Linked DNA regions of Alicyclobacillus sp. SO9. The protein of the gene in region 1 interacts with the protein of each later gene in a pairwise test. Links are inferred from orthologs where the notes say so. Each region holds a gene or a part of one and is shown on either strand. Other genes may lie near its edges. The genes, in order: ftsZ and GI364_RS23330.

What was found.
Region 2: the proteins of ftsZ (region 1) and GI364_RS23330 interact in binary tests that used the Bacillus subtilis proteins (3 or more experiments, as listed by UniProt). The link is inferred for Alicyclobacillus sp. SO9 from one-to-one orthologs.

Annotation. Positions count from the first base shown.
Region 1 is NZ_CP066339.1:2,221,007-2,229,787, reverse strand. What follows is about bases 62-2,864. They hold ftsZ (cell division protein FtsZ), read right to left. Parts: upstream 2,109-2,864; coding sequence 1,014-2,108; downstream 62-1,013. Other genes in these bases: ftsA (cell division protein FtsA), read right to left, coding at 2,254-2,864; GI364_RS10050 (sigma-E processing peptidase SpoIIGA), read right to left, coding at 62-826. In the rest of the region: more of GI364_RS10050, read right to left, coding at 1-61; more of ftsA, read right to left, coding at 2,865-3,483; GI364_RS10035 (small basic family protein), read right to left, coding at 3,621-3,998; GI364_RS10030 (DUF881 domain-containing protein), read right to left, coding at 3,998-4,759; GI364_RS10025 (DUF881 domain-containing protein), read right to left, coding at 4,774-5,508; GI364_RS10020 (cell division protein FtsQ/DivIB), read right to left, coding at 5,511-6,302; murA (UDP-N-acetylglucosamine 1-carboxyvinyltransferase), read right to left, coding at 6,503-7,780; murB (UDP-N-acetylmuramate dehydrogenase), read right to left, coding at 7,786-8,706. UniProt on the Bacillus subtilis protein: Essential cell division protein that forms a contractile ring structure (Z ring) at the future cell division site. The regulation of the ring assembly controls the timing and the location of cell division.
Region 2 is NZ_CP066339.1:4,992,629-5,001,460, forward strand. What follows is about bases 2,131-4,984. They hold GI364_RS23330 (MGDG synthase family glycosyltransferase), read left to right. Parts: upstream 2,131-2,901; coding sequence 2,902-4,068; downstream 4,069-4,984. Other genes in these bases: upp (uracil phosphoribosyltransferase), read right to left, coding at 2,131-2,626; GI364_RS23335 (polysaccharide deacetylase family protein), read left to right, coding at 4,204-4,984. Outside these bases: wecB (non-hydrolyzing UDP-N-acetylglucosamine 2-epimerase), read right to left, coding at 718-1,842; more of upp, read right to left, coding at 1,997-2,130; more of GI364_RS23335, read left to right, coding at 4,985-5,631; GI364_RS23340 (ammonium transporter), read left to right, coding at 5,785-7,107; GI364_RS23345 (hypothetical protein), read left to right, coding at 7,329-7,661; GI364_RS25210 (hypothetical protein), read right to left, coding at 7,652-7,777; GI364_RS23350 (sigma-70 RNA polymerase sigma factor region 4 domain-containing protein), read left to right, coding at 8,465-8,832. UniProt on the Bacillus subtilis protein: Processive glucosyltransferase involved in the biosynthesis of both the bilayer- and non-bilayer-forming membrane glucolipids.

The DNA.
Region 1 (8,781 bases):
ATATTCCTGAGACTTCGACTCCGTTTCGTTCCAACTCAACCTTATCAGGACGTATGCCAACCGTGATTTGGGACGCACCTCCAGCTCCACGAAACGGAATCATTGCAATTCTTTGTTGATACCCATCCATTGATTGTCTCGATACTGCCGTTACCACGTCAGTTCCCTTGTTGACCATGTTTTGAAAGTCATCTGGAAACAGCTTTAGCCAAATGTCCTGGTCAAGCAGGCAAACAGGTCTTCGCGACAGCGGATCACGAAGTTGATTCCCTGTATCCGCTAAACCTGTGAAACAAATTTTTCGTTGAAACAGAGTCACCTGCACCTCATAGAGACTGTTTGCCTGCGTCTTTACTGCTTTGACCCTGTTCAAAGTAAATCGAAGGGTGCCATAACCCACTGGAATGGCCACAATTAAGGCTAGACCCTGAAGGCTTGAACTGAAGGCCAGTTGACTACCGTTCACAACGGTGCCTGAACCAAGCGATGTTCCGGGAATCGCAAAGTTCAAGGCAATTGCAGCCCCGGCAAAAACAAAGGACACAAGATAAAACAGGACTGACATACGAAGCAGTTCGAGCCAGTTGCGACAGGGTATTGCAAGTCCGACCATGAGCAGAGAAACAATCGCTTTGCCGGGCCATGTGGTCAGCAATGAGAGTGGTGGGAAAAACAAGAGCAAAGCGTAGAGTGACCCAAGCAGACCTCCAGCAGAGACTCTCCACATCCGAAGCGGCCGTTTCGCAACCCAACTTGTTGTCATTAGCAGTACTGTGTCCATGACGAGATTGACAATCCAGACGACGTCAATGTACACCACTGGCACTGTCATCACCCCGCAACCGGCGGATGGTCACAGTATAGTTTATCTATATTACAAAGCCTGTCGGAACTTGACTAAAACCTAGTATTCTTTTTGTTGAAAAAGAGGAGATTAAGACAGAAAAAGCGCGTCCATATCTGACGCGCTGCACTGGTGTATGTTATGGGGCAGCTTACGAAGAGCAAAGCCTTTATTTGTCGCGACCAAAGCGCCCTTCTTTTCTGCGAAGAAAGGCTGGAACATCCCACTGGTTGTTACTTTGAACTGAAGCTGTATTGTCAAACACGCTTGACCGCTGTCGAGGCTGAGTAGCAGCAACTTCACTGTTCGCCTGCATCTCAAAACCGGTCGCAATCACGGTCACTACAATCTCATCTTCAAGTTCCGGATTAATGTTGGCACCAAAAATCATGTTTACTTCTTGATCGGCGGCGGAAGATACGATATCGGCAGACTCGTTGACTTCCCACAGACTCAGATTGTTTCCGCCTGAGATATGCATGAGCACACCGTGCGCTCCATCTATCGAAGTCTCCAACAGCGGACTGCTAATGGCCTTTTGCGCCGCTTCCGTGGCCCGGTTTTCGCCGCTGGCCACACCGATTCCCATCAACGCAGAGCCTCGCTCTGTCATAATTGCCTTCACATCCGCAAAGTCTACGTTAATCAGACCTGGAACTGCAATGAGATCGGAGATACCCGACACGCCTTGGCGCAGTACATTGTCTGCTTCCTTAAAAGCTTCCACCACTGGTGTATTTCGGTCCACAATCTCAAGCAATCTGTCATTGGGAATGACAATCAGGGTATCCACTTTTTCCTTCAGGTTGGCGACACCGGCTTCTGCCTGCATCATTCGGCGTCGCTGTTCAAAGCGAAATGGCTTTGTTACAACCCCCACCGTAAGGGCACCCAGTTCCCTTGCAATTTCAGCAATAATGGGGGCTGCACCCGTTCCTGTTCCACCGCCCATGCCGGCCGTCACAAAAACCATGTCGGCACCTTTAAGAGAATTCATTAAGAGCTCCCGGCTCTCCTCAGCTGCCTTCTTTCCGATTTCCGGATTGGCACCTGCCCCTAAGCCCCTTGTGACTTTCTCTCCAATCTGGAGATGAGTCTGTGCTTTAGAGAGTTGCAACGCCTGAGCATCCGTATTTACTACAATGAAGTCGACACCTTCGATGCCGGATTCAATCATTCTGTTCACAGCGTTGCATCCGCCGCCGCCAACGCCAACGACTTTAATTTTTGCCAATGAATCGACTTCCATGTCAAATTCCAACATTGCTGCTCCTCCTCATGCCTCATGGTTCCAAACGAAGCAGGTTTTCAGGCGTGAATTTTTGCAGCGAATACAGCCTGACACCATCAATGTCTATCTTTGCAAGAGGTTGTCCCGACAGCGGATCCTACTCTGTTGGACACTCACCTTAAATAAAATCCTTAAACCAATCCTTGATGCGGGTCAGCCAACTTCCACCCGTCTGCGTTGGGCGCATATGAGGCGCCGCTTCGGTCTGAGCACTGCGCGAATGTGAGCGCAGGGTATACGCCAAGACCCCTACCCCATTTACATATGAAGCGTCCCTAACTCCGAGAAAATCAGGAATTGCAACCCGTGTAGCCGACTGCAGTTCTTCACTTGCCAACTCCCCTGCACCGGGCATTGACATGACTCCTCCGTGGAATACATACCCGCTGGGGAGTTCGTGACTAAACCCCATCTTTTCAACCTCTCTCATGACGAGGCTAAAAATCTCTTGCATGCGAGGTTCAATAATTGTGGCCAAGTCGTACTGGGAAAACTCCGTATCCTGGTTGCTTCCTATTCGCGGAATCTGGAATGTCTCAGAGTCTGACGCTTGAGACAGAAGGGCATGCCCGTACTGCAGCTTTATCTGTTCCGCGACTTCCGTCTGTGTGCGCAACCCAATGGCAATATCATGTGTTACGTAGTCTCCACCCATCTCAATGATGGATGAACCAGCTAACACCCCATTATTAAAAACAGATATAGAGGTTTGTCCAGCCCCTACATCCACTAATGCAACACCCAAATTTCGCTCATCTTGAGATAGGGCGACGTGCGCAGCTGCTAATGGCTGCAGGACTAAATTTGCAACTTCAATGCCTGCCTTTTCTACACATCGCACGACATTATGTATCGCCGTACGGCTTCCGGTAATCAGATAGGCTTCCACTTCAAGGCGTACACCGAGCATACCCCTCGGATCCATAATTCCTCTAAGACCATCAACAACAAATTCTTTCGGCACAACGTCAATAATTTCCCGCTCTGGAGGCAAAGCTACCACACGCGCCTGCTGTAAGACCCGTTCAATGTCCTCTTCACCGATTTCCCTGTCTGAGGAAGACACTGCAACGACGCCATGGCTGTCCAGCAGTTGTATATGGTTGCCAGTAATGCCGACATAGGCTGAGGTAATGTGAACCCCGACCATACGCTCGGCGTGATCGACCGCCTCACGGATTGATTCAACTGTCAAATCTATGTCCACTATAGACCCGTGACGGATTCCTTCACCGGAAGCCGATCCGACGCCAATGACGTTCATTGTGCTGCCATTTTGCTCTCCGATTATGGCTCGAACCTTCGAAGTGCCGATGTCTAAACTTACGATGTATTCTCCTTTGGCCAAGCGCGTGGCACCTCCCTAGTGCGCCAAGTACACAAACATTTCCTAGGTGTAATTCCACAGCAGTTTGCTCATTCCTCTTTTTCGACAAAACTTTTTCCGCAAAAATGAGAATTTCAGAGACTGTAAAATTTGGTATCTCACGACGTCGGCTTGTCCGCTGCAGACTGATCGCTGTGGCGGTGGTTGACCTTGTTAAACATGATGCGACGAATGATTGCGATGTTCTGAAACATTCTTACACCAAACGCGACGACTGCAGCCAAATACAAGTCAACGCTAAGTTGATTCCCGATATAAGCCAACAGCGCAGCCACAATGGCATTGAAGAAAAATCCCGTAATAAATACAAACCCATCGAAATTCTTTTCAAGACTCGCTTTTATGCCACCAAAAACCGTATCAAGGGATGCAAGAATGGCAATTGAAAGATAGCTTGACAAAGCGGGAGGAATATTCACATTGCTGACCAAGCCGATACCAACGCCAATAACCAGTCCCAAAACGGGCAGCCATATCACTGTCCCGTCACCTCCTTTGCATATTTTCCAGGCATTTCACCGTGGTAGGCCGGTACAGTCAAGTGCTTTGAACTGTCAATCACGCAGGATTCAGCGTAAGAGGTCTTTAACAACTGAACTACATTCTCCGCGACCAAAATGGCTTTCATTCTGCTTGTATTCCCAATCGCTGTAATCGTAAACGGAGCTATCATCGGGCTGTAGTTGACATCCACTGTGTTGTATCCGCCATTCTGTGTCTGAACGATGTCGCGGATGGCAGATGTGGTAACCAGCCGTTGCGTATTCCCATTGTATCCGCTGATGCTGATTGCATTTGCCCCCTGTGAATACAGCAAATTCACAATATAGGATAAAACAAATTGCGGGTCAAAGGTCGGGTGATCTTGTGAAAAGTTTGACAAACCAGGGTTTGACTGTAAGGTGATTGTGATTCCTGCACCTGATTGTGACGTGAGGCCGGCAGCTGCCTTGACTTGCTTCGCATCCTTCAACAAAGCCTGCCGCTTACTTTTCCAGTTCGATCCCGTTGCCTGATACTGCGCCACTTGCGCCTTTGCCTTGGAAATTTGCTGACTTAGCAATTCATTTGTCTTCTGTTGCTGTGATATCTGTGTCATCAAATGCAAGTAGTCAGACGCGCTGCCCTTGGATTTTTTCACTGACAACGTGGATATTTGAACGGTTGTCATAAATCCGAGCAACAAGCACACTACCGTCATCGTCAACGCAAATGTCCGCTTTTGCGACTTCGTCACGACCTCTTCATCTCCTAATTTCCGTTTGCTGTAGGAAGCGGTGTAATCGTCGTACCTGTGTAAGCTGGAAGTTTCAAAGACTGTGACGTTTGAATTGGCGAGACGTTCAAGTTGTCTTTATTGCGCAGTGCATCGATTTCACCGTTCGGCATATTCAAGGCTCTCTCCAGGGTTCGGGGGTCGCCTATGGCTTCTACTTTAAACGGGGCCGTAATCTGGTTGTTATTGACCGTTACAACCGGACCGCCGCAAAAGATACCAGACGTTGAGACAAACCTCACACCATTGATAGCGACTGCTTCGGAGCCCGCCGCAAACAGTTCATTGACCAGTTGCCGCATATACCAGTCATGGGCAATGTAGTTTTCCGGGTTCTTACCGGGAGGAGGGTTTCCGTCTGTAACAGTCAAGACGATACCTGCCCCCTTGACTGCCGTTGTGCCCGCAAGAATTCGAGCCGCGTCCAATTGACGTGACAGTTGTTGCAACTGCTGGTTATTACCAGCCGCCTGTTTTTCAAAATGTGTCAATTGCGTTGTGGTTACTGCCAACTGCTTTTGTTCCTGCTGACCGACCTTTTGCAATAAATTGTACTTTTGCGCCAGCGCCTTAATCCGCTTCTGACTTGGGTTTACAGCACTCGTCAACTGCCGTGATTGAGACGATTGCTCATACTGAACGGAAATCATGAAACCGAGGACAATGGAGACTAGGGTCAGGGAGACAGCTAGTTTTGATTTGGTCGTCAATCTTATCCGTGCCCCTTTCTACCTTTTGCAAACGGAGTGTAACTATAAGGCGGTTGCCCTGTCATATCCACCAGGCCTGGAGGATAGTGTTTGGACAAAAAGTAATGAACGGCAGTTTGAACATTTGGTAACTGTTGTTTGAGATTCTGCACCGTGAGATTCACTTCGTAGCCATTGTCCATGTACAAGGAAACTGTTCCAAGACTATCCACTTTGATTTGCGAGATATGCTGAATTTGTGCCCCCTGTAATGTAGACAACACTCGGCACAGTTTTGTTACATTAGGATTCGCAACAGGTTGTCCCAATTTCACCTTTGTTTTCATATTTGAAGGAATCACGACAGGACGCGAAAAGCCTTCACCGTTCTTGTGGATGCTATATACGGTTCCGTCAGCTAACAGGTTGTAAAAAGTCCCTTTTTCCTGCAAAATCGCAACCAGTTGCTTCTGAGAAATTTGCAAGTGTACGGTTCCTTGCAGGAATTTAGTCGTCACAGCGACCTTTTTCACCAACGGCTCATTCTTCTTAATCGATGCCGCAATCGCTTTAGGGTTCACTTGCCACAAGCTCATACCCTTTTTCACAACGGCAGCCTTTAGCAGCTTACTTGACGCAATTGAAGTATTCCCGGAGACCGTGATTTCACGTACACGTGTCAGAGGGGATTCCAGAAAAACAACTACGCCCAAGATAAGAAAAAACAAAACAACCAACACACGGTTCCGATGCTTTCGACGGAGACGCTGTTGTTCTCTTAGATCCCGTGGTGAACCGAGGTTCTGTGAATTCAAGATTGTCCCTCCAAAGGCCTCTTCGTCGAAATGATAGATTGTCATTTGTATCAACACTTAGTCTATCTCAAGTATAGTATTTTACTCCATAACACAGATTGGCGAAAGTCTATTCATTCACTTTTTGCAAAGAAAAAGTCAGACGGCCTCAGGCAAAGAGGCAATCTGACTTTTTCGGTATATAGACACCGTCGTCCGCCTTAGGGCATGCTCATTCCGGCTTCTTCAGACTCGACCCGGCGAATATCTGCCTGCAAGTCTCGCAAATACGTGTCGAGCTGTTGGTAACCACGGTCGAGATGATGGAGACCGTGAATTTTTGTTGTCCCCTCTGCTAACAGACCTGCCACAACCAAGGCTGCACCGCCCCTCAAGTCGGTTGCTTCCACCTCCGCGCCGGAGAGCTGCTCGACTCCTCGAATCAAGGAAGTTCGGCCGTCTACCCGAATGTCTGCACCCATCCGAATGAGTTCTCCAACATGCTTGAAACGCGCCTCAAACACATCTTCACGAATGAATGTGCTGCCATGCGCTGCAGCCATCAGCGCCATCATTGGAGCCTGCAGGTCTGTGGGGAAGCCCGGATACGGCGCCGTTCGAATTTCAGCCGCCTTGAGCTGTTTCGGACCTCGCACCCACATTTGGTCTCCGTCAATATCTATCTTCGTTCCAGCGTCTCGCAGTTTGCTGATAAGAGCGCCCAAATGCAGAGGTTCGCAGCCCTCGATATGAATACTCCCCTGCGTAGCCGCGGCGGCAATCATCCATGTGCCTGTGACAATTCGGTCGGGAATCACCCGGTACGTGGAGCCCTTTAAATGGTGCACACCTCGAATCCGAATGGTATCTTCCCCTGCTCCTTCAATCTGTGCTCCGCAGGTTTTGAGAAAGTTGGCCAGATCTACCACTTCCGGCTCTCTTGCGACGTTTTCGAGCACAGTTTCACCGTCAGCGAGAACTGCCGCCATTATCAGATTTTCCGTAGCACCAACGCTTGGGAAATCCAACGTAATACTGGTGCCTTTCAGTCTGTTTGAGACACAGTTTACTGTACCATGCTGTTCTTGAATAACCGCACCGAGCAGCCTCATCCCGCGCAGATGATAATCAATCGGCCTCTGCCCAATCACGCAACCGCCTGGTTTGGAAACTGTTACTTCCCCAAAACGCGCCAGCAACGGGCCCATTAAGAAAATCGACGACCTCATTTTGCGCATCAAATGCAGCGGAACGTCGGTCTTTGTAATGTGGCTTGCATCGATATACAGCGTCTGGCCCAACCGTTTCACTCCCGCACCCAAGTGACGCAGAATGTCGAGCATAACGTGTATATCTTCGAGATTTGGCACTTCGAACAATTCGCAGGTGCCTTCCGTCATCACCGTTGCCGCCAAAATCGGCAGTGCTGCGTTTTTTGCACCGTAAACTCTTGTGGTCCCCTCAAGCGGCCGACCTCCGCGGATCTCCAATACGTCCACACCCGTCACCTCCCGGAGGCGGGTTCACCTATAATCCGAACCTCGGTCTCCAAGTGAATGTTGAACTGGTTTGCAACGGTTTCCTGGACATGATTCATAAGCCAGAGCACATCACGGGCCGTGGCATGACCAAGGTTGACAATAAAGTTTGCATGCTTCTCGCTAATTTGTGCATCCCCGCGCCGCAGCCCCTTTAGTCCCGCCGTTTCAATCAAACGTGCGGAATAGTTTCCCGGCGGATTTCGAAAGACGGAGCCGCAATTCGGTTGAGACAAGGGTTGCGTAGCGGCTCTTCTGACGGACCACCTCTTAACTTCCTGCAAAAGCGGCTGGCCGTTCCCCGGCTCAAGATTAAAGCAGGCTGTTACCACCACCATGGGATTATCTTTCAAAATGCTGTAGCGGTAATCGAACTGAAGATCAGCATTTGTGAAATGATGAACCCTGCCCTCGGAGTCCATCGCATCAGCCCATTCCAACACCTCTCTCACTTCACCGCCGTGGGCTCCTGCGTTCATCATAACGGCACCGCCAACTGAACCGGGTATACCAGTGGCAAACTCTAGTCCCTGAAGGTCATTTCGAAGTGAAATGTTGGCAGCTGATACAAACGAACGTCCAGCTTGTGCAATCACTTTCGTTCCCTGTACACTGATATCGGCAAACGCTCCGCCCATGTGAAGCACCAAACCACGGACACCGCCATCCTGCACAAGGACGTTCGATCCCTTTCCAATGACCGTCCAAGGCAGCCCAAGGTCCGAGGCAGCCTGAAGCGCCCCGCGAAGTTCCTGCACACTTGCAGGAGCCACAAGGACGTCCGCTAAGCCCCCGATTCTCCACGTCGTGTAGCGGGCCAGGGGTTCGTGAAACTTCACGTGTTCAACGTTGCGTTTGCTAAATGCCTCTGTAACATGTGTCTTCATTGTAACCTCCACGACCTACGTATCCTGCCCAGGTCCGTGTAGCATCCTATGGCTAAAAGCCCGAGTGTGTGTCAA
Region 2 (8,832 bases), 2.8 Mb from region 1 along the record:
AAGCTCCTCTCGGATCGCTATTCCACTGCCCGGGCCCGAATTCGCCAAAATAAGCTCCTCCCGGATCCTTATCCGCTACCGACACCCCTGTTCAGAGCGGCTTTTCCACCGATAAGCTCTTCTCGGATCGCTATTTGCCCCGCGAAACCGCAGATGATGTAAATAAGCGTTTCTCAAACGCTTATCCTCCACTCCATCACTGCACTCGACCGCTGGGCTGGGGCCGCATCCGGAGCCTGCCGGGTGTGGCCCGCCAGATAAGCTCTTCTCGGATCGCTATTGCACCGCCCGGGCCCGAATTCGCCGAAATAAGCTCCTCCCGGATCCTTATCCGCTACCGACACCCCTGTTCAGAGCGGCTTTTCCACCGATAAGCTCTTCTCGGATCGCTATTTGCCCCTCGAAACCGCAGATGATGTAAATAAGCGTTTCTCAAACGCTTATCCTCCACTCCATCACTGCACTCGACCGCTGGGCTGGGGCCGCATCCGGAGCCTGCCGGGTGTGGCCCGCCAGATAAGCTCTTCTCGGATCGCTATTCGCCGCGCGAACCCGCAGATGATGTAGATAAGCGTTTCTCAAACGCTTATCCTCCACTGTGTCACTTCACTCGACTCCGCCACTCCAGTCGACCCCCGGGCCGCGAGCCTGTCCCCAGCCGCGTCTCAGCCATGCCGATGCGGGTAGCATGCATCGACCAGATGTGCGTGCCGGACTCTACTTGTATACAAAGGGTTGCGGGCGCGGACCCCGCCCGAAGTGGTAAAGTATTGCCTCCACAATCCGTTTCGAGGCCTCGCCGTCGCCGTAGGGATTCTGCCTGTGGGCCATGTCCTGATAGGCACTTGAATCAGTCAACAACTTTGTGGCCTCACTCACAACCGCGTCCTCATTGGTACCGACCAGCTTTAAAGTACCAGCTGTGACGCCCTCAGGACGTTCTGTTGTATCGCGCAGAACAAGCACGGGCACGCCCATACTCGGTGCTTCCTCCTGAATGCCGCCGGAGTCGCTCAAAATGAGGGTAGCCTTCGACATGAAGTTGTGGTTGTCGATGACGCCTAACGGATCAATCAAGTGAATTCGGTGGTGATTCCCAAGCAGACGATAAGCTGTTTCGCGCACATTAGGATTCAGATGGACTGGATAAATGAGATGTACGTCCTCAAACCGTTCCACAATGCGAAACGCTGCGCGGCACAAATTCTCCAACTTTTCGCCGAAATTTTCGCGACGGTGAGCTGTCATATAAATAATTCGAGACTCAGATGGGATTTGATTCAACACGGTGTGCTCGTAATCCGGTTGAACTGTCGTCTTCATTGCGTCAACCACTGTGTTTCCGGTAACAAACACGCGCTCAGCGGGCTTCCCTTCACTCCAAAGATTCTTTGCAGACCACTGAGTGGGAGCAAAATACATGTCGCAGAGTACATCTGCCAACTGACGATTCATTTCTTCAGGGAAGGGACTGTACTTGTCATATGTACGGAGTCCGGCTTCCACGTGGCCAATCGATACAGATTGGTAAAAAGCTGCCAGAGCGGCCGCAAATGTCGTGGTCGTATCGCCGTGAACCAGTACGATGTCCGGTTTTCGATCGCGAATGACCGGCTCAACTCCTTTAAGCGCCTTCGCGGTAATGGTCCCTAAAGACTGATTAGGTTCCATAATGTCCAAGTCATCGTCTGGTTTAATTTCAAAAACCTGCAACACTTGATCGAGCATTTCACGGTGCTGAGCAGTTACACAGACAAGTGATTCCACATCGGGTTCGGCCTCCAGCGCTTTAACCAAGGGTGCCATTTTCACTGCTTCCGGACGAGTTCCAAAGACTGTCATGACGCGCAACGGAGACGCATTCACACACTTTCCTCCTTCGATTTGACTCAACTCTTCAACTCAACTCTTCAACTCAACTCTTCAACTCAACTCTTCAACTCAACTCTTCAACTCAACTCTTCAACTCAGTTTCTACTTTGTTCAGTCCAAGCGATTAGCGTGTGCCAAACAGTCGATCGCCTGCATCGCCCAAGCCCGGAACAATATACCCGTGACTGTTGAGCTCCTTATCAACTGCAGCCACATAGATATCGACATCCGGGTGACTGGCCTTCACCTTCTCAATTCCCTCGGGGGCTGCCACAAGGCACATGAGCTTGACGGAAACTGCTCCCCTTTTCTTAATGGCTGAAATGGCTGCGCTGGCCGATCCGCCTGTTGCAAGCATCGGATCGACAACGATAGCATCCCGTTCCTCCATGTGTTGTGGAAGCTTGCAGTAGTATTCTACGGGATCTAACGTCTCAGGATCGCGATATAATCCCACATGCCCCACCTTCGCATTCGGAATCAGGTTCAGAATTCCATCCAACATTCCCAATCCTGCTCTCAAAACGGGGATTAGCGCAAGTGTCTTCCCGGCAATCACCTGGGTCTTGGCATCACTGACAGGCGTAGTCACACTTACATCCGCCAGCGGCAGTTCCCTGGTAATTTCGTAGGCCATGAGCATGGCGACTTCTTGCACCAAGGCTCGAAACTCTTTAGTTCCGGTATCCTTGTCCCGTATATATGTCAGTTTGTGTTGAATCAGGGGGTGTTTCAGAACATGGACTTGTCCCACGCACCCACACTCCTTCGCAGTATATTTTCATGAAATAAATAAACTCCCTGTCATTATAACAAAAGTCCCAAAATACAATGCGCTTAAGTCCGTTTTTTCGAGATAATGAAAGTGCTCATGTGATATAATGTGGTCTGCCAAATTCAACAGTATGACGAAAAGACGAAATGACGAATTCGTAAATTGAATCCGACATTAGTAGTCGTACATGTCTGGAAATCCCGAGGATCGGACGACCTCTCCCTCAATCCCATTTTGAAAAGAGGTGCCGGTGCGTGGCTCAGTTGTCCAAGCTGCTCATTTTATCCGCCGCTTACGGCGAAGGTCATCAACAGGCTGCGTACGCCGTTCGCGATGCGCTGTCGTTGCAGAGTCCGGAAACCGAAGTCGTGATTGTCGACTTCGTTCGAATGGTTCATCCGCTTTTGGATTCCGTTGCAAGATACTGTTATCTCAAAAGTGTCCAGTTCGCACCCTTGCTGTGGGACTGGTTTTATAAAGGTACAAGTAATCTATCTCCGTCTTCCATGATTCAAAAGAAGTTGAACTCCGTTGGCATACACGCTTTGGAACGTCTGCTGACCGAGTCCAACCCGGATGTTGTGCTGTCTACGTTCCCCATTCCAGCTGGAGTCGTTTCGTTTTTGAAGCAACTTCGACGGACACAGGTCCCGCTGGCGACTATCATCACAGACCATGCCATTCACAGTCAGTGGATCCATCCGTTGACGACACGATATTTTGTTGGGTCCGATCACGTTCGCCAAGGCCTCATCCGCCGCGGCACAAGCCGCAGCAACATTTCCGTCACCGGCATTCCCATTCGCCCTGCTTTTGACGCTGCTTATGACCGAAAGAGTCTTCAGGAAAAATACGGTTTGGACAAGAATCTGCCTACAGTCCTTGTCATGGGCGGTGCCTACGGCATCATGGGCGATATCAATCTGATTTGCGAAGAGCTGTTTAACTATCCAAAACCTGTGCAAGTGATTGTAGTCACAGGGCGCAACGACAGGATGAAAGCACAAATTGACGGCCTCGTTGCAAACGCGAAACAAACCGTAAAAGTCTATGGCTTCACGCAGGACGTTCACGAGTTGATGGGGGTCTCCGATATCGTACTGACCAAAGCCGGTGGATTAACCATTTCAGAAGCCCTGGCCATGGAATTGCCAATGCTGTTATACCGCCCCATCCCAGGACAAGAAGTGCAAAACGCCGACTACTTGGTATCTGCAGGTGTTGCTGTACTAGCTGAGACTCGCCCCCAGGTCACAGACGCACTCCGTGATTTGTTGGTGGAAAACCCGCAGAAGCGCGAAAAAATGCGCCACATGACACGGCTCATCCGCCGCCGTAACGCAGCAGGTAAAATTGCAGCGGAGCTCATGAACATGGCGGATGCAGTGGAGGTTCAAGCGCAGTACTCGTTCCCGGGGTAGGTCCCAAGGTAGGAACCGAGGTAATGCCCAGGGTATGTCCCGGGGTAGGAGTGCAGCGGCTTTTGGACACATCAGGAGCACTGCACAATACAATGACAGTAGAAAAACTGGTGGTCGTTGCTGGAGGGTTGTCTGGTGCCTCATCTTACTCTCATTACACTTTTGATACTGGCGCTTCTTGCTGGCCTCTTTCTGTGTTATGCATTGCTTCCTGAAGCCCTGTTTCACTGGCTTCACATCGGCACATTTTATAAAGGATTAGATGCCGTACATGGTACCGTACGCGCTGTGTCACTCACCTTCGACGACGGTCCCGATGAACGCTATACACCTGCCGTCTTGGATTGCCTCAGAAACTACAACGTGAGAGCTACGTTTTTTCTGGTAGCAGAAAACGCCCTGCAACAGCCTGCACTGGTCCAGCGAATGATTAGAGAGGGCCACGAAATCGCATCTCACTCCTGCACACATCGCCATGCATGGTTACAAAATCCGTTCACTGTTTTTCAAGACGTTCGGGAGTCGAAAAGGATACTTGAAAATCTAACCGGACAACCCGTACGGTTTTACCGTCCACCATGGGGTGCCTTCTCGTTGGTCTCAAGACTCGCCATAAGAGCAGCAGGGCTTAAGCCTGTCTTGTGGTCCGGAAGGGCCATGGATTGGATGGAAAAGCAAACCGGCACCGCGGTAAGAAATAACATGATTAACAGCGCCTGTTCAGGAGCAATCATCCTTTGTCATGATGCCGGCGGCGCCGAAGCCGCACCCGTCCGTACAATTGAAGCCTTGCCGGAAGCCATAGAGACGATTCAGGCCCTGCAGTACAGTTTTCAAACGGTGGGTGATCTGCACAATCAGAAACTTCATGAAACAAGACCGGCCTCGAAAGCTTCTCTGTACAAAACGTACCCTCTGCCAAGGCGATCATTGATTTTTGTGTGGAGGCTGGTGGAATGGGGCTTTACCCGGTTGTACAAGATTGAAAGCCTGGATGAAATATTCCGCTTCAACCGAACCGTATGGTCATTCGGACCGAGGCAATACACCTCTGCCCCTTCCCCTACCTCTGCCCCTTCCCATGCTTCTCCCCCTACCTCTACCCCCGCTGCAGCAAATCACGCTGCTCACTTGCTGCCTAAGCAAGCCCTGTTGCACGATGGTATGCCGGCTTTGGACCTCCACTTTCAAAACACAACTCTGGCGATGCTTTCCCAAGCAGATAACCCAAAGTCGCTGATAGGAGGTCTGAGACAAACTCGACGCGGGTTGCAACGTCTCGCAGCTTTGTTGCAGTATCACCCTGCATACCACGATATTCAAGCAATTACCGGAGTTACCTTGATCCACCGGGGAATCGAAACACTTGGATTTCATGTGGAAGACCTACCTTCCCACCGGGAAAGGCGGCGTTTGGAACGCTATATGCGCTTCCTAATGGCCCTGTACCACCCAGACGGAGTGCGCAGATTGAGACAGGGGCGACAAAGCCTTCACGTCAAGCACGTATGGATGAGTCGGCAGGAACTCATCGATAGATACGGAAAAGCTGCTGCCACTTAGCACCATATAGAACAGATTCACCGGAGTGAAAACCCTTACTCCGCGCTCCGTGTCAGGTATTCTAACAAATTCTCTTGTTCCTCCACATGCCCCTTGGCATACTAAAACCACATCAAGTGAATTTTTGCAATGTTCAAGAGTGGAGGAATCCAAATGCCAAACCCGTCCATTGTCACCGGATTGAATACGACTTGGGTTGTACTGACGGCTTCCATGATCTTTTTCATGGAAGGTGGGTTTGCGCTGCTAGAAGCGGGATTTATCCGCTCCAAGAACCACGTTTCAATCATTATGAAAGTATTCGCAGACCTGATTTTTGGGGTGTTCGCATATTTCTTAATTGGATTTGGTTTAATGTTCGGAAAAAGTGCCTTCGGGCTCATCGGCACAAGCGGCTTCGCAATGCAGGGTGTTCTTTCCCATCTGCCGACAACCATTCCGCATCAGGCATTTTGGCTGTTCCAAGCCGCCTTTACAGTGGCTGCTGTCAGTATTGTCAGCGGCGCTGTAGCAGAACGGATGAACTTCAAGGCTTACGTACTGTACGTGTTGCTGATGACAGCCATTATTTATCCTATCTCTGGACACTGGGTTTGGGGCAACCACGGGTGGTTGGCGCAGATGGGGATGAAGGATTTTGCGGGATCGACCGTAATTCACGCTATGGCAGGCTTTTCAGCCATGGTTGCAGCATCCATGATTGGTGCCCGAATCGGAAAATTTGGCACAGGTGAGAAGCCTCAGGCCTTCGCTCCCAGCAACCTGCCGTTGGCTGCTGTCGGAACCTTCGTCTTATGGTTTGGCTGGTTTGGATTTAATGCCGGCAGTACGCTCAACGCGCAGGCCGCTGACATTTCGCAGATTGCGATGAATACACTGCTTGCTTCCATCGCAGGCGGCGGAGCGGCAATGCTCTATACACTGTTCCGCGAAGATAAGGCGGATATCGGTGCTACGATTAACGGCATCTTGGCGGGGCTGGTTGCCATCACAGCAGGTTGTGCCTTTGTTGGATTCTGGAGTGCGCTTGTGATTGGCGCAGCTGCCGGTGTGCTGATGATTTGGGCTACGGGCTGGGTAGAGAAAATAGGCGTGGACGATCCCGTCGGCGCAGTCGCGGTCCACGGCGTCAACGGTGTCTTCGGCACCGTCATGGTGGGCCTGTTCGCACAAACAGGCGGCCTCTTAACAACCGGCCATTGGCATCTGCTCGGTGTTCAACTGCTCGGAACTGTTGTCGTGAGCCTGTGGGGGGTCGGTGCCACATTCGGATCGCTGAAACTTATCAATCTGTTTGTACCCCTGCGAGTGAGCCGCGAAGAAGAAGAAATCGGATTGGATTTGAGTTCACACGGAACGGTGGCCACACACGTGGACTTGGGTGTTGTTTTCAGCCACGAGTGGCAAAAACACGCGACACCAGCAGCTCGACAAATGGCCAAAGCCTCTGCCATGACTTCAGAAGCCAGCGAGTAGCGCTTGCTGGCTCCCCGGGTAAACTGCCTTCGTCATGACGCCGCCAGTCTAGACACCGGCTCTAACGGACTGTACAAACTACAACCCAACTACACCAACTACACCAACTACACCAACTACACCAACTACACCAACTACACCAACTACAACCGACTGCGACGAACTGTTACGACCGGAGCGGCGTCTTTTGCCCTGTACTGAAATCAGTGCAGGGCATGCTCGTGTCCGCAGATGAAAAGCCCCCGATATGGTTCAATAAGACGCCCTCTGCTGACGTTTCACCTTCGTCTGAGGCGGAACAAGCGGTACAAGCAAGGCTCCGAGCTACTCACAAACTTACTCAGCAATTCGATGAGGCCCCCGCTGTCTTGGTACGGCGCAAAAATGCGTTTCAATCCCCAGCGTTGTTAAAGTTCATCGAGATGGTCCGGCCACTTACCCTCGAGAAATGGGCCAGTTTGGCGGTGCTGAGCATTTTTCGCCAGTACTTATCGACGGCAACATATACCTTGATGAGCCATTTTAGGTTGCCGGCCATTCCATACTACGCATAGTGCCCTCGAAGTATCTGGTTGATTTGGCGGGATTGCTCCTCAAGTGACTGGTGTCGAATTCTCCGCATCGTTTCGTGCACTTTCGAAGGACTACGCTTGATTCGTTGTTTCTCCATTTTCCTGCCCACCATAAAATTGCCCTTTCAATTCCGCGTGCAATAGTGGGTGAAGCCAAGGAAGTAAAGCGTTTCTGGCTTCTTCTTTCCCTTGTATGATCCCTGTTTACTGGAGAATCTCCCAAATTCAATGAGCCGAGTCTTGCTGGCTTCGAGCTCAAGTTTAAACTTGTTTAATCGCAGATGCAGTGCCTTTTGGACTCTCAAAGCGTCACTTCGATATTGGAAGCACACAATGAAACCATCAATGTATCGAATGAGATAGGCTTCACCCCTCAGGCGCAGTTTTATCGTCTTTCCAAACCAAAGGTAGTGAGCCCAAAGTGGGAGTGCACATATATAGCGAAAATAGCCGTTGTTAAATAGTAGGTAGTAGTTAGGAAGTCCTCTGTTTATTCACCAAAGGCGGTCGCCGTCGCTACAGCGTCCTCATTTCATAACATATGGACATAGCTTCAAATAATCCCCATTTTGGAGGCAGACACAAATGACGCATAACGAAAAACTCATTCAGGCACTTTCTCAGACGCACAGGGCACTGCTTAACTGCTCGGAATGCCTTGATAATGTCAATGACCCGGTACAATACAATTGTCTTTCTACCATGTGTGAATCTCTCGCCAAACAAGCGAAAATTCTGAATCAAACCCTATTGAAAAAACAGAAGTCACGAAGAGAGGGATTAGAATGATGGAATATACCGCGGAACAAGAAGTGGCTTGGTGTAAGAAAGTAATTAAGAACATTGGATTTACGCTATTGAGAAAGAGACAGCGGCTGTCACGTCACGAATTGTCCCTTGATACCCTTCAGAAGGCTGGAGTCCTGCCTGTCATAACGCAGTCATCTCCATATGACAGTGAACTCCCGTTTCATTCAATCGAGTGGCTTATGCTCTTTGAGAAGTTATTAAGCACAGATGAAAGATGTATTGTTCTCAATCTCTTCTGGTCTGGATTTTCACAACGCGAAACGGCCAAATTATGTAATTTAAGCCAATCGTCTGTGACTAGAAGTCTACACGTCGCGTTAACTAAGATAAGAAGGGCAGTGTT